DNA from 3 places in the Halomonas sp. MES3-P3E genome. Region 1 is predicted to be linked to each of the others. Evidence: predicted binding sites of a transcription regulator. Region 1 holds the regulator's gene; each other region holds the start of a gene.
The links. Region 1 encodes PhoB, which activates phosphate uptake and scavenging genes when phosphate is short. Its sites were predicted from a motif close to TGTCATANNNNTGTCANA; they were not measured.
Positions count from the first base shown of each region.

Region 2: CXF87_RS09450 (PhoX family protein) is a predicted target of PhoB. The motif match lies at 2,331-2,348, and genes of this name have one in related genera.
Region 3: CXF87_RS19190 (DUF6482 family protein) is a predicted target of PhoB. The motif match lies at 3,951-3,968, and genes of this name have one in related genera.

Region 1 covers NZ_PJBT01000182.1:145,678-153,372, reverse strand. Annotated here, with positions in the region: gene CXF87_RS13335 (NAD(P)/FAD-dependent oxidoreductase) at 1-230, opposite strand, end outside; gene CXF87_RS13330 (chorismate--pyruvate lyase family protein) at 269-880, shown strand; gene ubiA (4-hydroxybenzoate octaprenyltransferase) at 916-1,806, shown strand; gene phoB (phosphate regulon transcriptional regulator PhoB) at 1,930-2,619, shown strand; gene phoR (phosphate regulon sensor histidine kinase PhoR) at 2,622-3,908, shown strand; gene CXF87_RS13310 (copper chaperone PCu(A)C) at 4,944-5,435, opposite strand; gene cysZ (sulfate transporter CysZ) at 5,522-6,265, opposite strand; gene phoU (phosphate signaling complex protein PhoU) at 6,346-7,071, opposite strand; gene pstB (phosphate ABC transporter ATP-binding protein PstB) at 7,103-7,695, opposite strand, start outside.
Region 2 covers NZ_PJBT01000030.1:16,142-23,836, reverse strand. Annotated here, with positions in the region: gene CXF87_RS09450 (PhoX family protein) at 132-2,267, opposite strand; gene CXF87_RS09445 (YbaN family protein) at 2,466-2,840, shown strand; gene CXF87_RS09440 (Lrp/AsnC family transcriptional regulator) at 2,848-3,354, opposite strand; gene CXF87_RS09435 (1-aminocyclopropane-1-carboxylate deaminase) at 3,585-4,601, shown strand; gene mgtE (magnesium transporter) at 4,901-6,256, shown strand; gene CXF87_RS09425 (sulfite exporter TauE/SafE family protein) at 6,391-7,131, shown strand; gene CXF87_RS09420 (EamA family transporter) at 7,157-7,695, opposite strand, start outside.
Region 3 covers NZ_PJBT01000191.1:59,954-67,648, forward strand. Annotated here, with positions in the region: gene rpsF (30S ribosomal protein S6) at 1-129, shown strand, start outside; gene rpsR (30S ribosomal protein S18) at 163-390, shown strand; gene CXF87_RS19170 (hypothetical protein) at 403-1,254, shown strand; gene rplI (50S ribosomal protein L9) at 1,270-1,716, shown strand; gene dnaB (replicative DNA helicase) at 2,019-3,407, shown strand; gene CXF87_RS19185 (hypothetical protein) at 3,530-3,823, shown strand; gene CXF87_RS19190 (DUF6482 family protein) at 4,055-4,357, shown strand; gene CXF87_RS19195 (thiol-disulfide oxidoreductase DCC family protein) at 4,395-4,793, opposite strand; gene CXF87_RS19200 (cryptochrome/photolyase family protein) at 4,803-6,389, opposite strand; gene hemH (ferrochelatase) at 6,533-7,612, shown strand.

The DNA.
Region 1 (7,695 bases):
AGCTCGGCAGCGTTTCGCTGGGCCAGTTTGTTGGGCGCTAGGCCTTTAGCGAAGCCGGTGGAGAGTAACGGTTTGCTGTAATCGTCACCGCTGTCAGCACTAATCAGCGTGATTGACCGCTGATCACCGAGACGGCGCAGTGCGCGGGCTAAGCCAATCCCGGCCATTCCCGTGCCAATAATGACCAGCGCAGCGTGGGATGAAGAGAGCTCTGGTTGTGAGGGGGGCATGCAGACACCAAAAAAGTCGCTGAAACAAAAGCCTGTTAGTGCTGCATGTTACACTAGCCGACTCGTTTATTGCCCTGGAGAACTTGGTGACGCCTGCAGCTTTTCGGCAAACTCCTCACTTTTCGCGCTGGCGCCCCGTTGATGCGGCGCGACCTGCCATGAGTACTTCCTGGTGGCAGTGGGTTGCCTCAACCGACTCATTAACCGCCCGTTTAATAGCCGCAGGAGGTGAAAAGCAGTTTCGCGTTCGGCTGCTACGCCAGGGCGTAGGCTGGCCGCGAGAGGATGAGGCACGGGCGTTGGGCATTGCTCCCAAACGCTACGCATGGCTGCGTGAAGTAGCGCTATGTTTAGATAATACACCGTGGGTGGTGGCGCGCTCCGTCGCCCCGCTTACTCAGTTAAAGGGCCAGCGTTTGGAAGGGTTAGGTGAGCGCTCGTTAGGCAGTTGGTTATTTCGTCAGCCAGGTTTAATTCGCGGGCCGCTTGAGGCCACCTCCCATCCCCCCTTATTTGCTTGTATGAACGGTATCGAAAGTGACTGTACCTGGGGCCGACGCTCGGTGTTTTATCACGGCGGGCTGTCGTTATTGGTGCAGGAGTATTTTTTGCGTGCGATGGCGGATGACCTTGATCTGCCATCGCGCTAGGCTAGCGCCTGCATCTTATTTTTCGTGAGGTAAGCATGGATCGTTCACTGTTGCGGCCGAAGGGATGGGCTCGCGTGGCAGATTTTATACAGCTGATGCGTTTGGATCGACCCATTGGCACGTGGCTGTTGATGTGGCCGACGCTTTGGGCGCTGTGGATTGCCGCTGAAGGGGTACCCGGCCGTGATGTACTGCTGATTTTTGTGGCCGGTGTTTACGTCATGCGCGCGGCTGGCTGCGTGGTGAACGATTATGCAGATCGCCATTTCGATGGCCATGTGAAACGCACTAAGCATCGCCCGCTCGCCACAGGTCGAATCAGCGAAACCGAGGCTCAATTGCTGTTTATTGGTTTGGTGGCCGCAGCGTTTATTCTGGTGCTACTGACTAATTGGTTTACGGTGCTGCTCTCGTTGGGCGGGGTATTTCTGGCAGTTATTTACCCGTTCATGAAGCGTTATACCCACTTTCCCCAGGTGGTGCTGGGGGCGGCATTCTCATGGGCAATTCCAATGGCCTTTGGCGCCGTGCTGGGCCATGTGCCGTTGGAAGCGTGGCTGCTTTTCTGTGCAAACGTGCTATGGACGGTGGCGTACGACACGCAATACGCCATGGTCGATCGCGACGATGATTTAAAAATTGGCATTAAATCGACAGCCGTGCTGTTTGGCGACGCGGATCGCCTGATAATCGGCCTACTCCAGGTAGCTACCCTGGGGTTACTGGCATGGGTAGGCTGGCGGGTCGGGTTAGGTGGGTTCTTTTGGCTAGGGCTCGCTGCAATGGCGGCAACTTTCCTGCATCAGCAGCGCTTAATTCGTTATCAGGAGCGGGATCCCTGTTTCCAGGCGTTTCTGAATAATCACTGGTCGGGGCTGCTGATTTTTGCTGGTATTGCGCTAAGTTGGTGGCCTGCGGCGGGTTAGTAACTGCCATTGTCATGTAACTGTCATCAAGTCATGGTGTTATCGTCACTGACATGTCATTGAACTGTTTTCTTTGAACTGTTTTCTTTGAACTGGCTTTTTTGCACACCGTGAGGCTCTGGTATGACCGCCAAAACCGTTCTGATTGTCGATGATGAATCGTCGATTCGCGAGATGATCGCGGTAGCGCTGGAAATGGCTGACTACCGTGTGCTCGAAGCAGATAACGCCCAGGATGCTCATGCCATGGTGGTTGACCACCAACCTGATTTATTGCTGCTTGACTGGATGATGCCTGGCACCAGCGGTATTGAACTGGCTAGGCGGTTGAAGCGCGAAGAAGCCACCGCCGAGATCCCCATTATTATGCTCACCGCTAAAGGCGAAGAGGATAATAAGATCCAAGGGCTTGAAGCCGGTGCCGATGACTATATCACCAAGCCCTTTTCGCCCCGCGAATTGGTGGCACGGTTAAAAGCAGTGCTGCGCCGCGCGACGCCGCGTGGCGTTGAAGATCCGATTGAGATTAATGGCCTGCTGCTTGATCCGGTAAGTCACCGGGTAAGCGCACACGGCAAAGCGTTGGAAATGGGGCCGACCGAGTATCGTCTTCTGCAGTTTTTTATGACCCATCAAGAGCGCGCTTACACACGTAGCCAACTGCTTGACCAAGTATGGGGTGGTAATGTGTATGTCGAAGAGCGTACGGTCGATGTGCATATTCGACGCTTACGAAAAGCGCTGGGCGATGTGCATCAAAACCTGATTCAAACGGTTCGGGGTACCGGATACCGTTTCTCTGCACGGGTGTAAATGTGCGCCTATGGAGCCGTGAACTGTGGCGTCTAGCGTGGCTGGCCACACTGGGTACTTGCTTAGGCTGGTTATTGGGCTCAGCAGGGCTAGGGCTTGCGGCAGGGCTTGCAGTATGTCTGTTTTATCACTTGCGGCAGCTACGCAAACTTTATTTATGGCTAACCCTACATCCTCACGATGAGCCGCCTGCCGCTCACGGTATGTGGGGTGAATTGTTTGATCGTTTATACCGCTATCAGAAAAGCCAGCGTATAACGCAAAGTCGGCTGCGCGCTACCTTGGCCCGTATTCAAGAGTCGTCTGAAGCGATGCGCGACAGTGTGGTCATGCTCGACCGCCACGGTGATCTGGAGTGGTGGAACAGCGCTGCAACGAACATGCTGGGGCTACAAACTGCCCATGATCGTGGTCAGCACATTACCAACCTACTGCGTGAGCCAAGCTTCATCCGCTACTTTAACGCGCGAGAGTATGGCGAGCCGCTAACGCTGACATCGCCGATTGACGAGCGTCGAATCCTGCAGTATCAAATTACCCTGTACGGCGACGATGAACGGCTGGTAATGGCTCGGGATATCACGCGCTTGCACCGCCTGGAACAGATGCGGCGCGACTTTGTTGCCAACGTCTCTCACGAGCTGCGCACGCCGCTAACCGTCCTTTCCGGCTATCTGGAAACCTACAGCGATATTGCTGACCAGTTGCCTCCGCGTTTGGGTAAAAGCATCAACCAGATGCAGGAACAGACGCAGCGAATGCAAAATCTGGTCAATGATCTATTGCTGCTCTCCCGGTTGGAAATCGACCAGGGTGGGAAAGATCACCATCCGCTGTCGCTAGGGCCTTTGCTACAAAGCATTTGTGATGATGCGCTGGCGCTGTCGAATCAGCGCCATACCATTACTGTCGCGCTTGAAAGCGATGCACGCCTGCTGGGTAGTGAACAGGAAATTCGTAGCGCCATCTCTAACCTCGCCTTCAATGCCGTTCGCTATACGCCAGCAGGTAGCCACATCACCTTACGTTGGAAATCTAGCGCGACTGGCGGCGGCTGTATTGATGTGGAAGACAATGGTGAAGGCATCGATCCCGTCCATATTCCCCGACTAACCGAACGTTTTTACCGTGTCGATAAAGGCCGTAGCACCGCAACTGGCGGCACTGGCTTAGGCTTGGCGATCGTTAAGCACGTACTATTACGCCACGATGCGCAATTACAGATTGAATCCCACCCGGGTAAAGGGGCGCTTTTTCGCTGCTCATTTCCCGCTTCACGTCTTGTATAGGTCTCATTAAGCGACCTCTCACACAATACCTGTAAAAGTGTGCAATATTGGCATGTAAAATTGGTAAGAGTTTACTCATGTGCCATTTTTATACAGTTTTTAGGCCTGGTATTCCGATGTTAACAGAGTGCTTTATCTTGATTTTTTTTATTAAGCTGTTGATTTCATGTGTTTTAATTTTTTTGTTGAGTTTTTGGCATGCTAGCTGCAATATTAAAAACAGGTAAGGACGTATTGATAGGTTAGATAAACATTGTACTGACGATATGACGAAGAGTTTGTATCTGTAAAAAGGATCGGTAAAAAATAGCAGTAGCGGACTAATCATTAATTATCTTTTTAGATATCAAAGAATGCCCTTTCAACGGATGAAAGGTAGATTGACAGGATGTTACAAAGGCAAGGATGCTTTTTAGGTTCAAGGATGAATCGTTAGGAAATCAAACGTTAGTCAGGGTTAATTCCAAGGTTGGAGTCCCGCACAAGGAGTGGAAGCTAACGTTAGTTATTACCTATAGCCTATTCTGATATCGGGCCTCGCTAGTCGGGGCCTAATTTTTTTGCTGCCTGCTTTTTTGTAAGCTTATAATACTTACTTCTACATTGTTTTATTTTTACTCCTCCATCTCTTTTTGTATTTATGTAATGGGCTATTCTCTCCATTCATCCATGAGTGGTCTAGGATTCGATCGCCCTAATGTTATGGCAGAGTCCCATCGTACTAGTGCTCAAGCAGAATATACCGCTAAATATTTAACGCATAACGTAGGCGATTGAAACGTTTGGTAACAAAAGTTTGCAATTATGTTGAAATATATTACGATAGAGGTGTGACACGCAGAAGCGTGTCACACCGATAGGGATGCAGGTCGATTCAAGGAATGAATCAAACGACAATCAAAACGCTGGTCAGGGTTAAATTCCAAGGCTGGAATCCCGCAAAAGGAAAGGAAGCTAGCGTTAGTTATTGTCCAGATATTGTGTCCTTAGACCCCCATTATGCGGGGTCTAATTTTTTATAGGCAGCAACTTTTTTTAGTGATGGTGATGCCCATCCGCGGCTTCACTACCTTCCTGGGCGCTTTGTACCCAGACCTCAATGTCCACATCACCTTGTTCAGCAAAGGTTAGCGTGATGGGAAATCGGTCACCTTCCGTTAACGGTTCGCTTAGCCCAATCAGCATTAAGTGAAAGCCACCACCAGGACGCATGGTGTAGGTTTCCCCAGCCTCAATAAAAAGCTCGCCCACATGACGCATCTGCATCATGTCGCCGTCCATTCGCATATCGTGAAGCTCCACTTTTTTGCTTGCAGGGCTGCTTGCGCCAATCAAGGTAACCGGGTCTGAAAAGGTGGTGATATCCACATAGGCGGCCCCATTGGCCGCACCCGGAGGGGTCGGTATGGCAAAGGGGTGTGCGATACGCATCGTGTCTGTTTGTACGTCGTGGGCTATCGCTACTGATGCCACCATAGAGAGAGTGCTGACTAAACACACACACAGCCAAGCGATGGGTTTGAACATACATTTATTCCTTTATTGTTGATTGAAGGCAGGAGAGCAATTTAAAGCGTAAAAATAGCAAAGTAGCCGAGCATAGGTAATAAGCGCTACTGCGGCGCGATGCCACGGGCATCTCCATGCACGTCTCTGTAGTGATCATCCCAGAGCAGTACGGCACCTGCCACGGCGCCGGGAATAAGGAAGAGATTGGCCAGCGGAATCCAGGTGATGAGCGTGACTAACCCCCCAAAGCTTAAGCTTTGCCACCAGCGTTTCGAGAGCCGTTGGCGCATATCGGAAAACGTCACCTTATTGTTATCCATTGGGTAGTCTAGATAAGTAATGGCCATGATCCAGGCGGAGAATAGCGCCCACAGCAGGGGGGATACTAAGTTCAGCCCTGGAATCCAGCTAAGCACAAACAGACCGGCGGCACGGGGCAAAATATAGGCGAGCTTAACAAATTCGCGGCCAATGGCATCAATGGCTGTTTTAGTAAGGTTGCGGTCATCAATCGGTTCACGGCCAGTCACTTGGGTTTCGACTTTAGCGGCCAAAAAACCGTAAAAAGGCGCGGCGATCAGGCTGGTCACCAGCGTGAAGGTAAAAAACACCACCACTAACAGGCAAATCACGAAAAGAGGCCAGATAAGCCAGGAGAGCCAATCAAGCCAGGTTGGTACCATGTTCATCCAATGATCTAGCCAACCACCGAAGCGGTTGAGCACGAAGCTGAACATGCTGACGTAAACAATCAGGTTGACTAAAATAGGCAGAAAAATATAGCGGCGCATACCCGGCTGATACACACAGCGTGTACCTCGGCTAAGCGCAGTGACAGCATCCAGCATGGTGGGGGAGACTCCTTATGATTCAAACGTCCAGGCCGCTTAACAGCCTGGACGTATTGCAGGAGGAAACCCCTTTCAGGTCAAGACTTTTTTAGCACTTGCGGGTCAAGGTTGTCGGGGTCGCTGTGGCGGATATCCAGGCCTTTGACAAGATAAACCACGTACTCAGCAAGGTTGTCAGCGTGGTCGCCCACACGCTCCAGAGCGCGCAATACCCACATGATGCTGAGTACGGAGGTGATCGAGCGCGAGTCTTCCATCATAAACGTCATTAGTGAACGCATTGCGCTGCTGTACTCATCGTCAACCAGCTCGTCTTCACGCACTACCTGCATCGCAAGGTCGGTGTCAAAGCGGGCAAAGGCGGTGAGCGCATCGCGCAGCATTTTGCGCACATGCTCGCTGATGTGGCGCACTTCCACCAAGCCACGAATAGTGCTGGTACTTTCACTCAGCAGCAGGGCGTTACGGGCGATTTTGCTGGCCTCATCGCCGATTCGCTCAAGATCAGAGGTGGCGCGGATAACGGCGAGCACCAGGCGTAGGTCGGAAGCTGCAGGCTGACGCCGCGCCAGTACCCGGGTGCATTCGTCGTCGATTTGCAGCTGCAGATCGTTGACCTGACGATCATTGTCGCGCACTTGTTCGGCTAGGCGGGTGTCGCCTTCAAGAAGCGCAAAGACGGCATCCTGCACTTGCTTCTCTACCAGACCGCCCATGGCCATCAGATGGGTTTTTAGCTCTTCCAGCTCCTGGTTGAACTGGCGAGAGATATGCTGGCTGTGAGAGTCGCTAGTAATATCCATGGAGCACTCCTGACGTTTCAGTCGCTAAGGCCTAGGTAATGCGGCCGGTGATGTAGTTTTCGGTGTGTTGCAAACGGGGGTTGGTGAAGACCTGATCAGTAGGCCCGTACTCAACCAGCTCACCTTGATGCAAAAAGGCGGTGTAGTCCGATACGCGCGCCGCTTGTTGCATATTGTGGGTGACCAGTACCAGCGTTAGCTCCGACTTTAGGTTACGGATCAACTCCTCAATTTTGAGCGTTGAAATCGGGTCTAGCGCTGACGCGGGTTCATCAAGCAGCAGCACATCGGGCTGTACTGCTAAGGTGCGGGCGATGACTAGTCGCTGCTGCTGTCCACCGGAAAGCTGCCAGGCGGAGCGGTGCAGGCGGTCTTTCACTTCATCCCATAGCGCGGCGGAGGTTAATGCCCACTCAATAATATCGTCCCTTTTGCGCTTGGGAAGGCGCTGCTGCAACCGCAGACCAAAGGCCACGTTTTCATAGATCGACATAGGGAAGGGATTGGGGGTTTGAAACACCATCCCTACTCGCCGCCGCAGCTCGGTCACGTTCGTTTGCGGGTCGTGAATGTCCTGCCCTTCCAGCGTGATTTTGCCGCTATGGGTCACTGTCTCATTGAGAT
Region 2 (7,695 bases), on a different contig from region 1:
GCTTTTATAAAGTGTTTTATAGGGTGGGCTTAATTAATCAAGCCCACCCTTTCCCGCTCGTTTTAGCAATTGGCACTATTAGCTAAGCGCTAGTGCTATCACTGCGTTATGCATTAGCAACTTAATAGCTTTTACACTCCCACCGGGCCGCCGTCACGCTTCTGAATCACCACGGTCGCTGCGCGGGGGCGCACTTGACCACTGGCGGCAACCGTAGCGTCTTGCACCAAGGCGCTTGCGTCGGCTGGCCAATTGCCCGGATGCTGAATGTTGATAAACAACGCGGTCTTATCAGGTGTGGCAAAGATGCCGGTCACTTCGCAGCCGTTCGGCCCCACCGCAAAGCGTTTGAGCTGCTGCTGGTTGCTACTGTTAATGACGGGGCCGGTGCCTTGAATATCATCGAGACCATTAGGCACGACCGCAAGCAACTGGTCGTTGGTGTACTCGGTGATACCTTCATAGCCGTTATCGGTCTGGATCCAGAGAATGCCCTGACCGTCGCCACGCTCGTCGAACCATAGTCCATCGGGACTGGCAAACTGGTTCATTTCCGTCAGGCCCGAGTGGTTATCCGTATCATCGATAGCCGCACCAAACACAAACACTTCCCAGGCAAAGGCGTTCGGCAGACGACTTTCACGCCAGCGGATGATGTGTCCCGCCTCATTATTGGCGCGTGGATTAGCCGCGTTGGTCGGTGCCAGATCGTAACCGACGCCATTCTGTTCAAGACGCTCGCCGTCGTTGGTGTACGTCGGGGAGGAGTCCTCAGCGGTGCGCTGGCTATTATTGGTTAGCGTGAGATAGACATCGCCTGAGGCAGGATCAACAGAGGCCCACTCAGGACGATCCATCGGCGTGGCGCCCAGCAAATCCGCCGCGTCACAGGTATTGATGATAATGCCTGCTTGATCATCGCTGGCAAGCCCCAGCGCCGCGGCCAATGTGCGGCCATCACGCGTTTGGGCTTCCGGTGTTAGCGGCAGCCATTCACCGCTGCCATCGGCATGAAAACGGGCCACGAACAGCGTGCCGTTGTCCAGGTATTTGCTGCCAATGACAAGACGGTCATACGCTTCGCCGGGTCGATTGGCATCGGCGGGATCCCAGGCAGCGTCGGAGACGTATTTATACACATACTCGTTGCGGGCATCGTGCCCCGAGTAGTAGACCACCGGTTGACCGGCTTCCAGCTTGCCTAACCAGCATCCTTCATGGCGGAAACGCCCAAGCGCTGTCCGCTTGACGGCCCGCACTCCGCTATAGGGATCAATCTCCACCTGATAGCCGAAGGTGCGTGCCTCATTGCGATAATCATCCTCCGCCCGCTCGCTACGTGGGGTGATATCAAAGCGGGCGAACTCACCATTCTCCTCGGAGGCATCGCCTGCGGATGTGTCCCAACCATAGCGGCTTTTGTCCGTGGGGATGCCGATGCGGGCGTCGTCCTGAAAGCGCTCGCCACGATTGACGAAGATATCGGGCCAGTTCTCTTCACAGGCAATATAGGTTCCCCAGGGGGTTACCCCATTACCGCAATTATTGTTCGTGCCGCGGGTTTGCATGCCTGTCGGAGAGAACTGTGTCTTGACGTAGTCACTGCCAGCCACGGGCCCGGAAAGCTCCATCACCGTTGCGCTGGTGAAGCGGCGGTTATATGACGAGCCCGGCACATGCGACCATTGGCCATTGGCGTCTTTTTCGACTTCGACAAGCGTGACACCGTGAGCGTTGATCTCGGTGCGCGACTCATCTGCTGGCCGCTGGCCCTCTTCGGCATTGGCGGGGCCGCCCTGAGGTGCCCATAGTGCGGCTTGGTCGATATATTCGTTATTGAGCGCCAGCACGAAACGACGCGAGGCGTTGTCGGCGTCCAAGGCAAAACCGGCCATGCCATCATGGTGCATGCCGACACTTTCCGCCTGCCGCTCAGGTGTCATGGTTTGGTCGGCCTGCCACGCATCGCCTGTGTTCAATGGCGTGCCCCAAGGCACCAACACCTGGGCCACATAGCCTTCCGGCACCACGATCGCGTCGGTGAGCGAACCGTGCACCGCTTCAAAAGCAAGCGTCAGAGGCGTTTTCTGCGCGCCACTGGAAGCCAACGCCTGGGCAGCGCCACCAAAACTGAGCATCGAGGCAGCAGCGACTCCCAAGCCGCCGCGCATCACATCACGTCGGGATACGTGCCGCGCTAATACCTCAGCAAAAGGCTGATTGCTACTGCGGTTAAACAGGCGATGATCTTCGATCTCTTTACTCATGGTGGTCTCCCCCTGATCGTTTGTATGCCAACGATTGAACGTTAGGAGACACTAAACAAGCTAAATGACAGGACGATGACGGAGTATCTGCATTTATATGAAGACTAACTACCTGCATGGCGAAGCCGTGATATAAGACCATACTTATTAACACAGAATGCAATGCACTGAGTAACAGCGAGCCAATCGGGAGCAAGGATGAGACTGATCAGCATCATATGGGTGGCGTTGGCGGCTATTAGTTTCAGCCTGGGGCTGGTGGGTATTTTTTTACCGCTAATGCCCACCACTATTTTTATGCTGATCGCTGTTTACTGTGCCTCCAAAGGCTCACCGCGCTTTGAAGTCTGGATCCGTTCCCGCCACTATGTCGGGCCATTGCTGATCACCTGGGAGCAAGAGCGCGCCATTCCCCGGCGTGCCAAGCTCGCAGCCGTCAGCATGATCGCGTTGAGTGCATTGATCGTGGTCTGGTCACTCGACCAGGGCTGGCTGCGCTGGGGTGTGGTCGCTTTCCTTATAATGATCGCTCTGTGGTTAGCTACCCGTCCTGAGCCCTCTTCTTCGCCTTAACACATCACTAAATCGGCACCTTATGGGTCGAGACCACTTCACGCAGCCCCATAAATGAGCGGATCTGGCGCACTCCAGGCAGATAGAGCAACTGTTCAGCATGCAGCCTGTTGAAGCTTTGGCTGTCCCGCGTGCGTACCAACATGAAATAGTCAAACTCCCCGGTGACCACGTGGCACTCCATACAGCCTGACACCTTCTGGGCCGCCTCCTCAAAGGCGGCGAAGGATTCCGGCGTCGAGCGATCCAGCACCACGCCAATCAATACCACCATGCCCGCTTGCAGTTGCTCTGGGTCTAAATGCGCCACCACCCGGCTGATCACCCCATCCCGTTTGAGCCTTTCCACTCGGCGCAAGCAAGCTGCAGGGCTTAGGTTAACGCGCTCGGCCAAGGCCACATTCGAGAGCGTGGCGTCATTCTGAAGCAGTTTGAGAATTCGCTTGTCGATACGATCCAGTTCACCCGCTGGCTGGTCGGCATCTGAGCGCGAAAGCGATCGCTTTGCACACACTAATAGTGTCCTTATTGGCTATTTAGCAAAACTTAAAACCGATTATCTTTATTTATATCACTTTTTATTGCCTATAAAACAGATAATTTGCAACACAAATAATAACGTCACCGCTTACTATAAAACGATGCTAAATATAAAAATTTGCGAGCACGCCAAGGTTTCACATCTACCCTCGCTAGGCAGTTTTTATGCCGCTCTTTCTCGCTTAGAAGTAGGAGATTTTTTATATGAATCTTGATCGTTTCCCACGTTATCCGCTTACCTTTGGGCCTTCTCCCATTACCCCCCTCAAGCGGCTAAGCGAACATTTAGGCGGTGAAGTAGAGCTATACGCTAAGCGCGAAGACTGCAATAGCGGCTTAGCCTTTGGCGGCAACAAAACCCGTAAGCTGGAGTACTTGATTCCTGAGGCACTGGAGCAAGGTTGCGATACGCTGGTGTCGATTGGCGGTATTCAGTCGAACCAGACCCGCCAGGTCGCTGCCGTCGCTGCTCACCTGGGCATGCGATGCGTGCTGGTGCAGGAGAACTGGGTCAACTACTCCGATGCGGTGTATGACCGAGTGGGCAATATCGAGATGTCGCGCATCATGGGCGCCGATGTTCGATTGGATGATGCTGGCTTCGATATCGGGATCCGCCCCAGCTGGGAGCAGGCGATGGAGGATGTGCGCAAGCGGGGTGGTAAGCCCTTCCCGATTCCCGCAGGCTGCTCCGAGCATCCTTACGGCGGCTTAGGTTTTGTGGGCTTTGCCGAAGAGGTGCGTCAACAGGAGAAAGAGCTGGGCTTCAAGTTCGACTATATCGTCGTGTGCTCAGTTACCGGCAGTACCCAGGCAGGGATGGTGGTCGGCTTCGCCGCCGATGGCCGCGCCCAGCGAGTGATTGGCATTGACGCCTCTGCCAAACCCGAACAAACCCGCGAACAAATCCTGCGTATCGCGCGCCATACGGCTGAGCTGGTAGAGCTGGAAGGCGGCATTGCCGATGACGACGTGATTCTGGATACCCGCTATGGTGGCCCCGAGTACGGCCTGCCCAACGAAGGCACGCTAGAAGCCATTCGCCTGTGCGCCCGTCTGGAAGGCGTACTCACCGACCCCGTTTACGAAGGCAAATCGATGCACGGCATGATCGACATGGTGCGTAACGGTGAATTCTCAGCAGGCTCCAAAGTCCTTTATGCCCACCTGGGCGGTGTGCCTGCGCTTAATGCTTACAGTTTCCTGTTTAGGAATGGATAGGATCTGACCAGTTCTATCCCCCATTCACTGCCCGCCTGGTGCGAGACCTGAAGTCTCGACTAGGCGGTATTCCAGCTTCTGAAGTCTGTCTCTATTCTCTGCTATCTTTGTCACTGCCATCCTCGTCCCTACCTTCCTCGCCCTTGCCGCACATCAGAACTCAACGCCTCCCGGCGCAGACAATGCCGTGCCAAAAGCCGGGATGGCTTTCAACCAAGCCTGCCGATAAGATCCATAGTGAGCCATCACGAGCTTTCAAGTGGTTGTGTTAAAAATGAGTGTTTATAAGGATGGACTCTATGCGCGATGATGAAAAATATACCAATACCGAGGAGCAACTGCTGTATCTTCAAAAGTTATTAGATGAAGAAGATACCGCTGCCCTCAAAGAGCTATTCACAGAGCTCGATATATTAGCGATTGCGCGCACGCTTGAGTCGTTCCCCGCTAAAACCCGTGATTTACTTTGGGACTACATTCCAGACGATGTGCTTGGTGAAGTTTTAGCAGAAGTCGATGAGGATATTCGCGCTGACTATATTGAGGATCTTTCTGCCAGCGATGTTGAACAGATAGTCAGAGGCTTGGATGCCCAGGAAGTCGCCGACGTTCTTGATGTCGCCGACGAAGAGATCAAAACCACCGTTTATGCCAGCTTGGATCAGGAGATACGCGCCCAGGTTGAGAACCTTCATGCCTATGAAGATGATGTAGTGGGACGATACATGGACCCCGAGACGGTCAATGTAAAACAAGGCGTGTCATTAGAGGCCGTACAACGCTATATCCGGATTCATCACCTGCTCGATGATGAATCACAGCAAATCATGATTACAGACAAGGATAAACGCCTACTCGGCACCTTGAGCCTGATTGATTTAATCAAACAGCCACAAGAAGCCGTGGTTGATGATTACATGGATGATTTTTTCACCCTAAATGATCAAATGAAAGTGAGTGAAGCCGCTGCATTATTGCGCTCTAAAGAACTTCACTTTGTGCCAGTGTGCGATAGCGATGGGTTATTGGTCGGCCAGCTAAACGCTGCCGACGTATTAGAAATCACCCAAGATGATGCTGACATGACGTTGAAACACATGTCAGGCGTTAGCGACGAAGAAGAAGTGTTTACCCCCATTGCGCGCAGCGCGAAAAGCCGCGGTATGTGGCTGGGTATTAATCTGCTGACCGCCTTTTTAGCAGCTTTTGTGATCGGGCAGTTTGAAGCCGTACTGGATCAAATCGTCGCGCTCGCCATTCTCATGCCCGTAGTCGCTAGCATGGGCGGAATTGCCGGAAGCCAGACCCTGACAGTAGTGATACGCGGTTTGGCGCTCGGGCAGCTTGCCGGTAACAATAAACGCTGGCTGTATAATAAAGAGCTATGGGTGGGGATGAGTAATGGCTTGGTGTGGGCCCTGGTGGTCGGCGGTATTTCCTACCTGTGGTTTAGCGACCCGCTGATTACGCTCGTCATCACGCTAGCGATTTTTATCAATATGAGCCTTGCCAACCTATCCGGCGTCCTCATTCCCCTGGTGTTGAAACGGCTACAGATTGACCCTGCCCTCTCCGGCGCGGTAATTCTCACCACCGTCACGGATGTGGTGGGCTTTCTATCGTTCTTGGGGCTCGCGACGCTGATTATTTTGTGATCAAAGCCATTGAATGGTGCAAGCGGCGTCGCCACTCACTTCGCCCGCTAACGTTTATCTAATGCTATGCTGATGAGCCCCGCTAATGCGGGGCTTTTTTTGTGGTTCACTTTTTTGAATATCCAGAGGCGTTCATGCTCCCCGACTATACCGTGATTGCTTGGCTGTTAATCGTATTTTCCGTTTACCTGACCGGCGTATCAAAAGGCGGCTTTGCGGGTGGCTTCGGCACGCTTTCAGTGCCCTTGATGGCGCTGGCGATTAGCCCGACCCAAGCAGCCGGATTACTGTTGCCGCTATTGCTGGTGATGGATGTGTTTGCGGTAAAAGCGTGGTGGAGTAAACACGATAGCGCGGAAGTGTGGCGCTTTGTGCCAGGGTTATTCATTGGCGTCACGGTGGGAACGCTGCTGTTTGGCAGCCTGAGTGAGCAAGGAGTGCGGCTGGTGCTGGGCCTTCTCTCGGTAGTGTTTGCGGCCTATATGTTGCTGAAACCCGTGGCCAAGAAACCTATCTCTTCCCGATGGGCGCTACCTGCCGCCAGCGTTTGCGGGTTCACTAGTTTTATTGCCCATGCGGGCGCACCGCCGATGAATATGTACTTGATGCCGCGCAAGCTCTCCAAAGAGACCTTTATTGCCACCTGCACGGTGACCTACGCAGTCGTGAACTCCATCAAACTGGGGCCTTATGTGTGGTTAGGCGAGGTCAACATGACTAGCGCCTGGGCCTCGCTGCTGCTGGTACCCGTTGCTTGGATCGGTGTACGTAACGGTCTTTGGCTGCAGAGCCGCGTCAATGAAAAGCTGTTTTACCGCCTAGTGATCATCGCCATGTTCTTAGTGGGGATTAACTTGGTGTGGCAGGCGCTCTAGTTTAGAGAGCGAGCAGGCGGCGCGACTACAGTGCCACCATGATCAACCCCGCCAGCATCACCAAGGTGCCAAGTGTTTTAGCGGTGGAAGCAGGCTCTTTTAGCCATAGCACGCCCATCAACACGCCTACCGGAATCGAGAGCTGGCGCAGGGCGACCACGTAGCTCACTTCATCGGTCATCGCCATGGCCATCAGCACGAGGCCGTAGGTGCAGGTCATCATCAGCCCGGTGGTGATTAGCATCGCCAGGCCCTGCTGGCGAAGCGCGGGCAATCGGCGGCGCTCGGCAGGCAGCAGGGCCAGTAGCGGTACCGCCCAGGTCAGCGTCATCACCGCTTGCAGCACCATAAAGACGGCTCCAGCGGTGATGACGCTGTGCCCAGCGCCCTGCATGTGGCCTAATGCCTGCTTATCGATGAGCGAATAGCCCACCGTTCCCGCCGCCGCCAGCAGCGCAAACCCCATGGCGGGCGTGAAATAGGTGGAAAACCGACGCGCCTCCGGGTGGCTAAGCGGCAGGCAGAGCGCGCCAGCTACTACTAGCATCATTCCCAAACCGTCCC
Region 3 (7,695 bases), on a different contig from region 1:
ATTATCCGCAGCCTGGTTGTTCGCTGCAAAGAAGCGGTTACTGAAGCTTCCCCGATGATGAAGCCGGCAGAAGAAAAACGTCCGCGTCGCGAAGAAAAACCGCGCGCTGAAGAAGAAGAAACTGCCTGATTTTATTCACTGCACGTTTTAAGGAGCTAGTCCATGGCACGTTTTTTCCGTCGCCGTAAGTTTTGCCGCTTCACCGCTGAAGGCATCAAGCAGATCGATTACAAAGATCTGGACACGCTGAAGGCTTACATCACCGAAACCGGCAAGATCGTTCCAAGCCGTATTACCGGCACCAAAGCACGCTATCAGCGTCAGTTGGCGACTGCTATCAAGCGCTCGCGTTATCTGGCACTGCTGCCCTACTCCGATAGCCACCAGTAAGCGTTTAACGTGATGCTGGCACTAGCCCGATGGCTAATGCGGGGCACGCCTTACGCAGCAGGCGGGGCGGCCCTGGCAACGCTAGTGCCTTGGCTGTTCTGGTTAGGGGCAGCCATCGCCGCGTTGATGACGCTACGCAAAGGTTTTGCACCTGCGCTGCCAGTCATTATCGCTGCAGCACTGCCGGCTGGCTGGTGGTGGGCACAGGGAGACGTCATTCCGCTTGCTAGCATACTGCTGGTAACGCTGATGGCCGTTATCCTGCGCGAGAGGATGCGTTGGGGTGAAACGTTGATTGTGGGGACGTTGGTCGCCGCTGTCATGGTTCAGCTTGGCATCTTCAGCCCACCAGGCGGCACAGAGTTAATGCTTGAGCAGTTGCGGGAAGGTTCAGAAGAAGTGGACCGCATGCTCACGGAATTCGCCAATCAGGGCTACGATACCCAAACCATCGCCGCGTTAGTGGTGGGTGGGGTGACTGGGCTCGTCGTACTGTTGGCAGCAATAGTGTGTTTAGCGCTTGCGCGTAGTTGGCAAGCTGGGTTGTATAACCCAGGTGGCTTTCGCGAAGAGTTTCATGCACTACGCTTAACACCCAAAGAGCTGGCCGTATTGGTCGTCATTGGAGTGATAGGCATGCTGCTGGGCGCACACGCGCTGGCGATGCTTGGTTGGATTCCGCTGTTGGTAGCTGGCGTTGCGTTAGTGCATGGGTTTATTGGAATAAAGGGGATGAACGGGCTGTGGCTGGTAGCATTTTATGTGCTGCTAATCACGACCTGGCCCACGATTCTCATTGTGCTGCTGTTGGGGCTGATTGATACATTCGCGAACGTTCGCGCACGCCTTGCCCGCAGCAACTGACAAGAGGTTTACGAGATGGAAGTCATTCTGCTCGACAACATTGGTAAGCTGGGCGGCCTGGGTGACAAAGTCACCGTGAAGCCTGGTTATGGTCGTAACTACTTGGTGCCTTACGGCTTAGCCGTACCGGCCACCAAAGACAACATCGAAGCGTTTGAAGCACAGCGTGCTGAGCTCGAAGCGCAAGCCGCTGAGCGCAAGGCAGAAGCCGAAGTGCGCGCTGAGCAGCTAAACGACATCGAGCTGTCTTTGGTTTCCAAAGCAGGCGACGAAGGCAAGCTGTTCGGTTCTATTGGTCCGCGTGACCTGGCTGACGCCATTTCCTCTGCTGGCATCGATATTGCCAAGAGCGAAGTGCGTATGCCGACAGGGCCGATTCGCCAAACTGGCGAATACGACATTGCTATTCACTTGCACGCTGAAGTGAATACGACTGTACGTGTAGTAGTAGTTGCAGAGTAATTAAGTAAGTGCTACTTAAGTACGAGATAAGTGCCAAGTAAGTATTTAGTGCTTGGTCACTCACTGTACTGGCACGAACGCCTCAAAAGGCGCGGGGAAACCCGCGCCTTTTGTTATTTCTGACGCCTGTGCTGCAAGACGGTAGTGCTGGATAGTGTCATAAATCCGCCTGGTCTATTACGGTTTGGCGTTTTTCAGACAATGTCTAGATTGGCTGTGATGTCGGTGGTCGAACGTCCTCGCTCCGGCTAAGATACCCCTCTTCATTATTGGCTACGCTGTAGTATTTAAAGGAGCTCGCTATGCAGGACCAGCCTTCTGCTGATAAAGAAACGGCAGCGCTAAAACTGCCGCCGCACTCTCTGGAGGCGGAGCAGTCGGTATTAGGCGGGCTAATGCTGGATAACCAAGCCTGGGATAACGTCTCAGAGCGCTTGGTGGCGGATGATTTCTACCGTTATGAGCACCGTTTAGTGTTCAACGTGATGATTCATCTGGCTGAATCCGGTCAGCCATTGGACGTGGTAACGCTTTCCGAAGCGCTGGAAGCGCGGGATCACTTGGATACGGTCGGTGGGTTAGCGTTTTTAGCCGAGCTTGCGCGTAACACGCCCTCTGCCAGTAATATTCGCGCCTACGCCGATATCGTGCGTGAGCGGGCAACGCTGCGTAAATTGATCCGGGCTGCTAACCAAATCGCCGATAGCGCTTTTTCCCCTCAAGGGCGTCCGGCGGATGAATTGCTCAATGAAGCGGAACGGTTAGTGTTCCAGATTGCCGAGGAGCGTCCTAAAACCGGCGGTCCTATCGGTATGAGCGATTTGCTGACCAAAGCCGTTGATCGCATTGATGAGCTGTTTAACCTGAAAGGTGAAATGACCGGGCTTTCCACCGGTTTCCGTGACTTGGATGAGATGACCACTGGTCTCCAGCCGTCGGATATGGTGGTGATTGCAGGTCGTCCCTCCATGGGTAAAACCACCTTCGCGATGAACCTGGTTGAGCATGCGGTTATTTCCAGCGACAAGCCGGTCATGGTCTTCTCTATGGAGATGCCCGCCGAATCCCTGATGCTGAGGATGCTCTCATCGCTGGGTAGGATTGACCAAACCCGCGTACGTACCGGGCAGTTGGAAGATGAGGATTGGCCGCGCTTAACCTCCGCCGTCAATCTGCTCAAAGACAAACAGCTGTTTATCGATGATACCGCGGCCTTATCGCCAAATGAGATGCGCTCACGGTTGCGTCGGGTGGTGCGTGAGCATGGCAATATTGCACTGGTGATGATCGATTACCTTCAGTTAATGCAGATCCCCGGCTTCAATGAAAACCGTACCGGTGAAATTTCTGAAATCTCGCGCTCGTTGAAGGGCTTGGCGAAAGAGTTTAATTGTCCAGTCGTGGCACTTTCCCAGTTGAACCGCTCGTTGGAGCAGCGTCCGAATAAACGGCCAGTCATGTCGGATTTGCGTGAGTCGGGCGCCATTGAGCAGGACGCGGACGTCATTGCCTTCGTTTATCGCGATGAAGTCTATAATCCAGATAACCCCGATAACCAAGGTATCGCGGAGTTAATTATTGGTAAGCAGCGTAACGGCCCGATCGGCACCGTTCACATGGCGTTTATCGGTAAATATACCCGCTTCGAGGATTTGGCCCCGGATAGCTACGGTCAAGCATTCGGCGACTAGGTTTTTACAGGCTGGTTTGGGAAGACCGGCTTCAAAGCCAGCTTTGTGATGAGTCACTTGAGGATGGGGAGCGAGCTCGTATAATGCCCCACCCATGATATGCAAATAAACGGGAGTAGCAAATGGCAGGTGGATTTCGGCGCGGTAATCGGCAGCGTCTTCCTAAGCTAGAAGGTCGCGGTGAGCTTGAAGCACTTGAGCGTGAAGGGCCTTTCAAAGAGTGGTTAGGTATGCCAGATCTTTATCGCTACCATTTGGTCGTGGAGGGAGAAAAGTACAGCTATCAAACCGAAGATGGAGAGCTGCCCGTTAAGGTGGGGGATAAGGTCGTGTTTCGCTACAAAGAGACCAAAGGCGGCAACTGGATTGACCGTAATTCACTTGGCAAAGCCATCGACCCTTCTGAATACCAGTAAAATAACGACTTCTTGACGCTTCGGTCAGGAACTCTCTTGCGCTATTGCCCTCGAATGCAGTTGAAAATTAGTGGTTAAGAAATCAGTTGTTGAATAACCCACTATTGTGAGTCTATCTTTTAATGGATGTCACAACACTGCAACAACAGGGCAACAGGAACGTCATAGGGTGCAGTCATGCTGTGCCCTGATGCCATACTTGATGACATAGACAAATAACAGGAGGGAACCATGGAACTGAAGGATCTTAAGCAGTTTGTCGCCAGCCACGACAACTTTGAAATTCGCGTGATTACCCATTCGGGTAGCCGTTTTTATCAGGTTGAGCTGGAAGATGTTGAAGGCGAGCGCCATATGCTGATGCAGCGTTCTAAGCCAATGCTATTTCGCTCGCTGGATGATGCCTATATGGAACTCAAACGGGCTGGCATTCACCGCGCTTACTTAGTACAGCACGTGCCGCACGATGAAGTAATTGGTCGTGACGCTCATTACAGCGAGCCGCTTACATCGCGTATGCCGTTAGTATTTTAAGTTTACGCGCTAACCCAAACGCTTCACGTATAAATCGTTAACTCTTAGCTTTACGCTTTTCCCACCACCGCCCGATTCGTATTCGACGACGGGCAAAATAACGGTAACCGGCATTCATCACGCCGCGTACACCCGGTAAGCATGAAATCTTCACCAGTCGCCGGTAGCCCAACACTGCATAGAGGGCACGGCTGGCATCCATCCCGATATACCACTCTCCTTGGCTATCTTGTAGATGTAGTTGGCCCATCATCGCATTAAATTCCTGCCCGTACGCCTGAGCGTTAAAGTCACTGGCCTGGATATCTACCAGTGCGATGCGTTCCTGGTGACGATGCTTTTTAAGCCATGCCACTTCTTGCTGACAAAAAGGGCAGTGGCCGTCATGAAACAGCGTAACAGGGAGCGATGCCTTCAGTGGTGAGTAGCGGCTCATTGTTATTCCTTATTGGCGTTCGGTTGTGGATATTGCATAGCCTGCCGTGTGGCAGGATTGCCCGTAGCCTGGTGATGTCTCCAGTTGTGATAAAAAGTTTTCAGCCTGCTGGCGAATAGCTTCACGCTTCTCATCGGTCATGCGCCTCAGGGAGCCGTAGATTAGCTTCATGCGTGGGTTTTTATTTAATCGCTCCGCATTGGCTTCAAGGAAATGCCAGTAAAGGCTATTGAAAGGGCAGGCGTTGGGGCCGATGACCTGTTTTGGCGAGTAGCGGCAGTGCTGGCAGTGATCTGACATTTTGTCGATATATTTACCCGAGGCACAGTAGGGCTTGGAGCCCATTAAGCCACCATCGGCATGGAGTACCATGCCCAAGGTATTAGGCAGTTCCACCCACTCGCTGGCATCGGCATAAACCGCTAAGTACCAATCGCACAGAGCTTCCGGTTTGACGCCACAGAGGAGGGCAAAGTTGCCAGTGACCATTAGCCGTTGAATATGATGGGCGTAACTATTGTCGATGGTCATTTGAACGGCGCGATTTAGGCACCGCATATCGGTGTCTGCGTCCCAATAAAAGGCTGGTAGTTCGCGCTTAAAGCCTAGTGGGTTGGCGCTTTTGTAGCTGGGCATCTGTGTCCAGTAGAGCCCGCGCACGTATTCGCGCCAGCCAAGAATTTGACGGATAAATCCTTCAACCGCATTAATCGGGGCTTCACCGGTGTAATAACACTGCTCTGCGGCTTCGCAAACCTCATGAGGAGACAGTAGGCCGATGTTCATCGCGGCAGAGAGTCGCGAGTGATACAAATAGGGTGCGGAATCGCTGATGGCATCCTGATAGCGGCCAAACTGAGCCAATCCATGCTGCATAAAGTGCTTAAGATCCACTAATGCCTGCTTACGGGTCACCGGAAGGTTAAAGTTCGTCAGTGTGCCCATATGATCACTAAAGTGGCGTTCCGCATCGGCCAGAGCGTCTTGGGTAAGCTTGTCTTGGCGGTGTTGTGGCAGCTCAGGAAACTCAAGCGCTGACTTGATGGGCTGGCGATTATCGTGATCAAAATTCCACTTGCCGCCAGCAGGCTCATCGCCCTCCATCAGGAATCCGGTCCGCTTGCGCTGTTCACGGTAAAAATACTCAAGTCTTAACTGTTTGCGGCCACTTGCCCACTGGCTAAAATCGCTGGGCGTCGTAAAAAAACGCTCATCTTCAAGAAGCCGCCAGGGAATCGTGGCGTCTTCACGCTGGTGCATCGTCTTCCACAGCCGCCACTCTCCAGGCCGCGCAACGCGTATCTCGTCGCAGCCATACTGTGCGGCTATACGCTCGGCTTCCTCAATGAGGGAGTGGCAATTATCGGCATCATCCAGGGCGCTGTAATGGACTTGGAAACCCTTATCACGCAGTGCCTGGGCAAAGTGACGCATGGCGGCCAAAAAAAGGGCGATTTTGTGAATATGATGAGGCACATAGCGTGCTTCTTCAGCGACTTCGCACAGAGCAACGACCGCATTGGTGGGGGCTTCTTGCAGCGTTGTGAGTGAAAAAGAGAGCTGGTCGCCGAGTACTAGAAGCAGAGGCTTAGACATGAGTTGGCCTGTAGTTATACAAATGATGTCAATAGTATAACTTTATGCCGCCGCTTTGCCGAAAAGTGATAGGATTTAGCCCTCTGGTATTCATAAATTGTATTAGTGATCAGTGACACCGTTATTTTCCAGGAGCAAGTGTAATGACCGAAAATGTCGTCAAGGATCAACCGGCCGAGGGTCGGTTGGCCCATGCACCTAGTGATCACCCGTCGGTGCCGCGTGCCAAGGTCGGTGTTGTGCTCGCGAACTTGGGAACACCGGATGCCACCGACTACTGGTCAATGCGTCGCTACTTGAATGAGTTCCTGTCCGATAAGCGCGTGGTCGACTATGCCGGTTGGAAATGGCAGCCACTGCTGCAGTTGATTATTTTGACTAAGCGTCCTTTTTCGTCGGGTAAGGCGTATCGTAGTATTTGGAATAACGAAAAAAATGAGAGTCCGTTGTTAACCACGACCCGGGCTCAAACCGAAAAAATGACGGCGCGGCTGAAAGCACTCTATGGTGACGATGTCGAAGTCGATTTTTGCATGCGCTATGGCAACCCTTCTACTAAAAGCGTGTTGACCCGAATGAAAGAGAAGGGCTGTGAAAAAATCGTCTTTTTCCCCCTCTACCCTCAGTACGGTTCTCCTACAACGGCAACGGCTAACGACGAAGCATTTCGTACGTTGATGAAAATGAAGTGGCAGCCATACATTCGCACAGTGCCCGCGTATTTCGACCATCCTGCCTATGTTCAGGCGTTGGCTAACTCGGTACAAGAAGCCTATGACGGTTTTGCGACCCGGCCCACCAAGCTTGTCGCGAGCTACCATGGGGTGCCCGAGCGTTACTTGATGGAGGGAGACCCTTACCACTGCCAGTGCCAGAAAACCACTCGTTTGCTGCGTGAGAAGCTTGGTTTCAGCAAAGAGGAGGTCGATACCGCCTTCCAGTCACAGTTTGGCCCTGAAAAGTGGGTTGGCCCGCAAACCGTCAAGCATGTAGCGGAGCTTGCCAAGCAGGGGCATAAACATATTGCGATTATGTCGCCGGCTTTCTCGTCAGATTGTGTCGAAACCCTGGAAGAGATCGAAGAGGAGATTCGCGATAGCTTTATGGAAGCGGGCGGAGAGACGTTTAGCTACATTCCTTGCCTGAATGATCGCGACGACCATATCGAAGCGCTACTAAGAGTTATCAATAATGAATTAGCGGGTTGGTTGTCTATTGCCTAACGTGTAACACCTTATTTGCTATAGTCATTTCTTGACAACAGCCGCAGACGAGTTTTTGTTCGCCAGCGGCTGTTTGCGTTTAA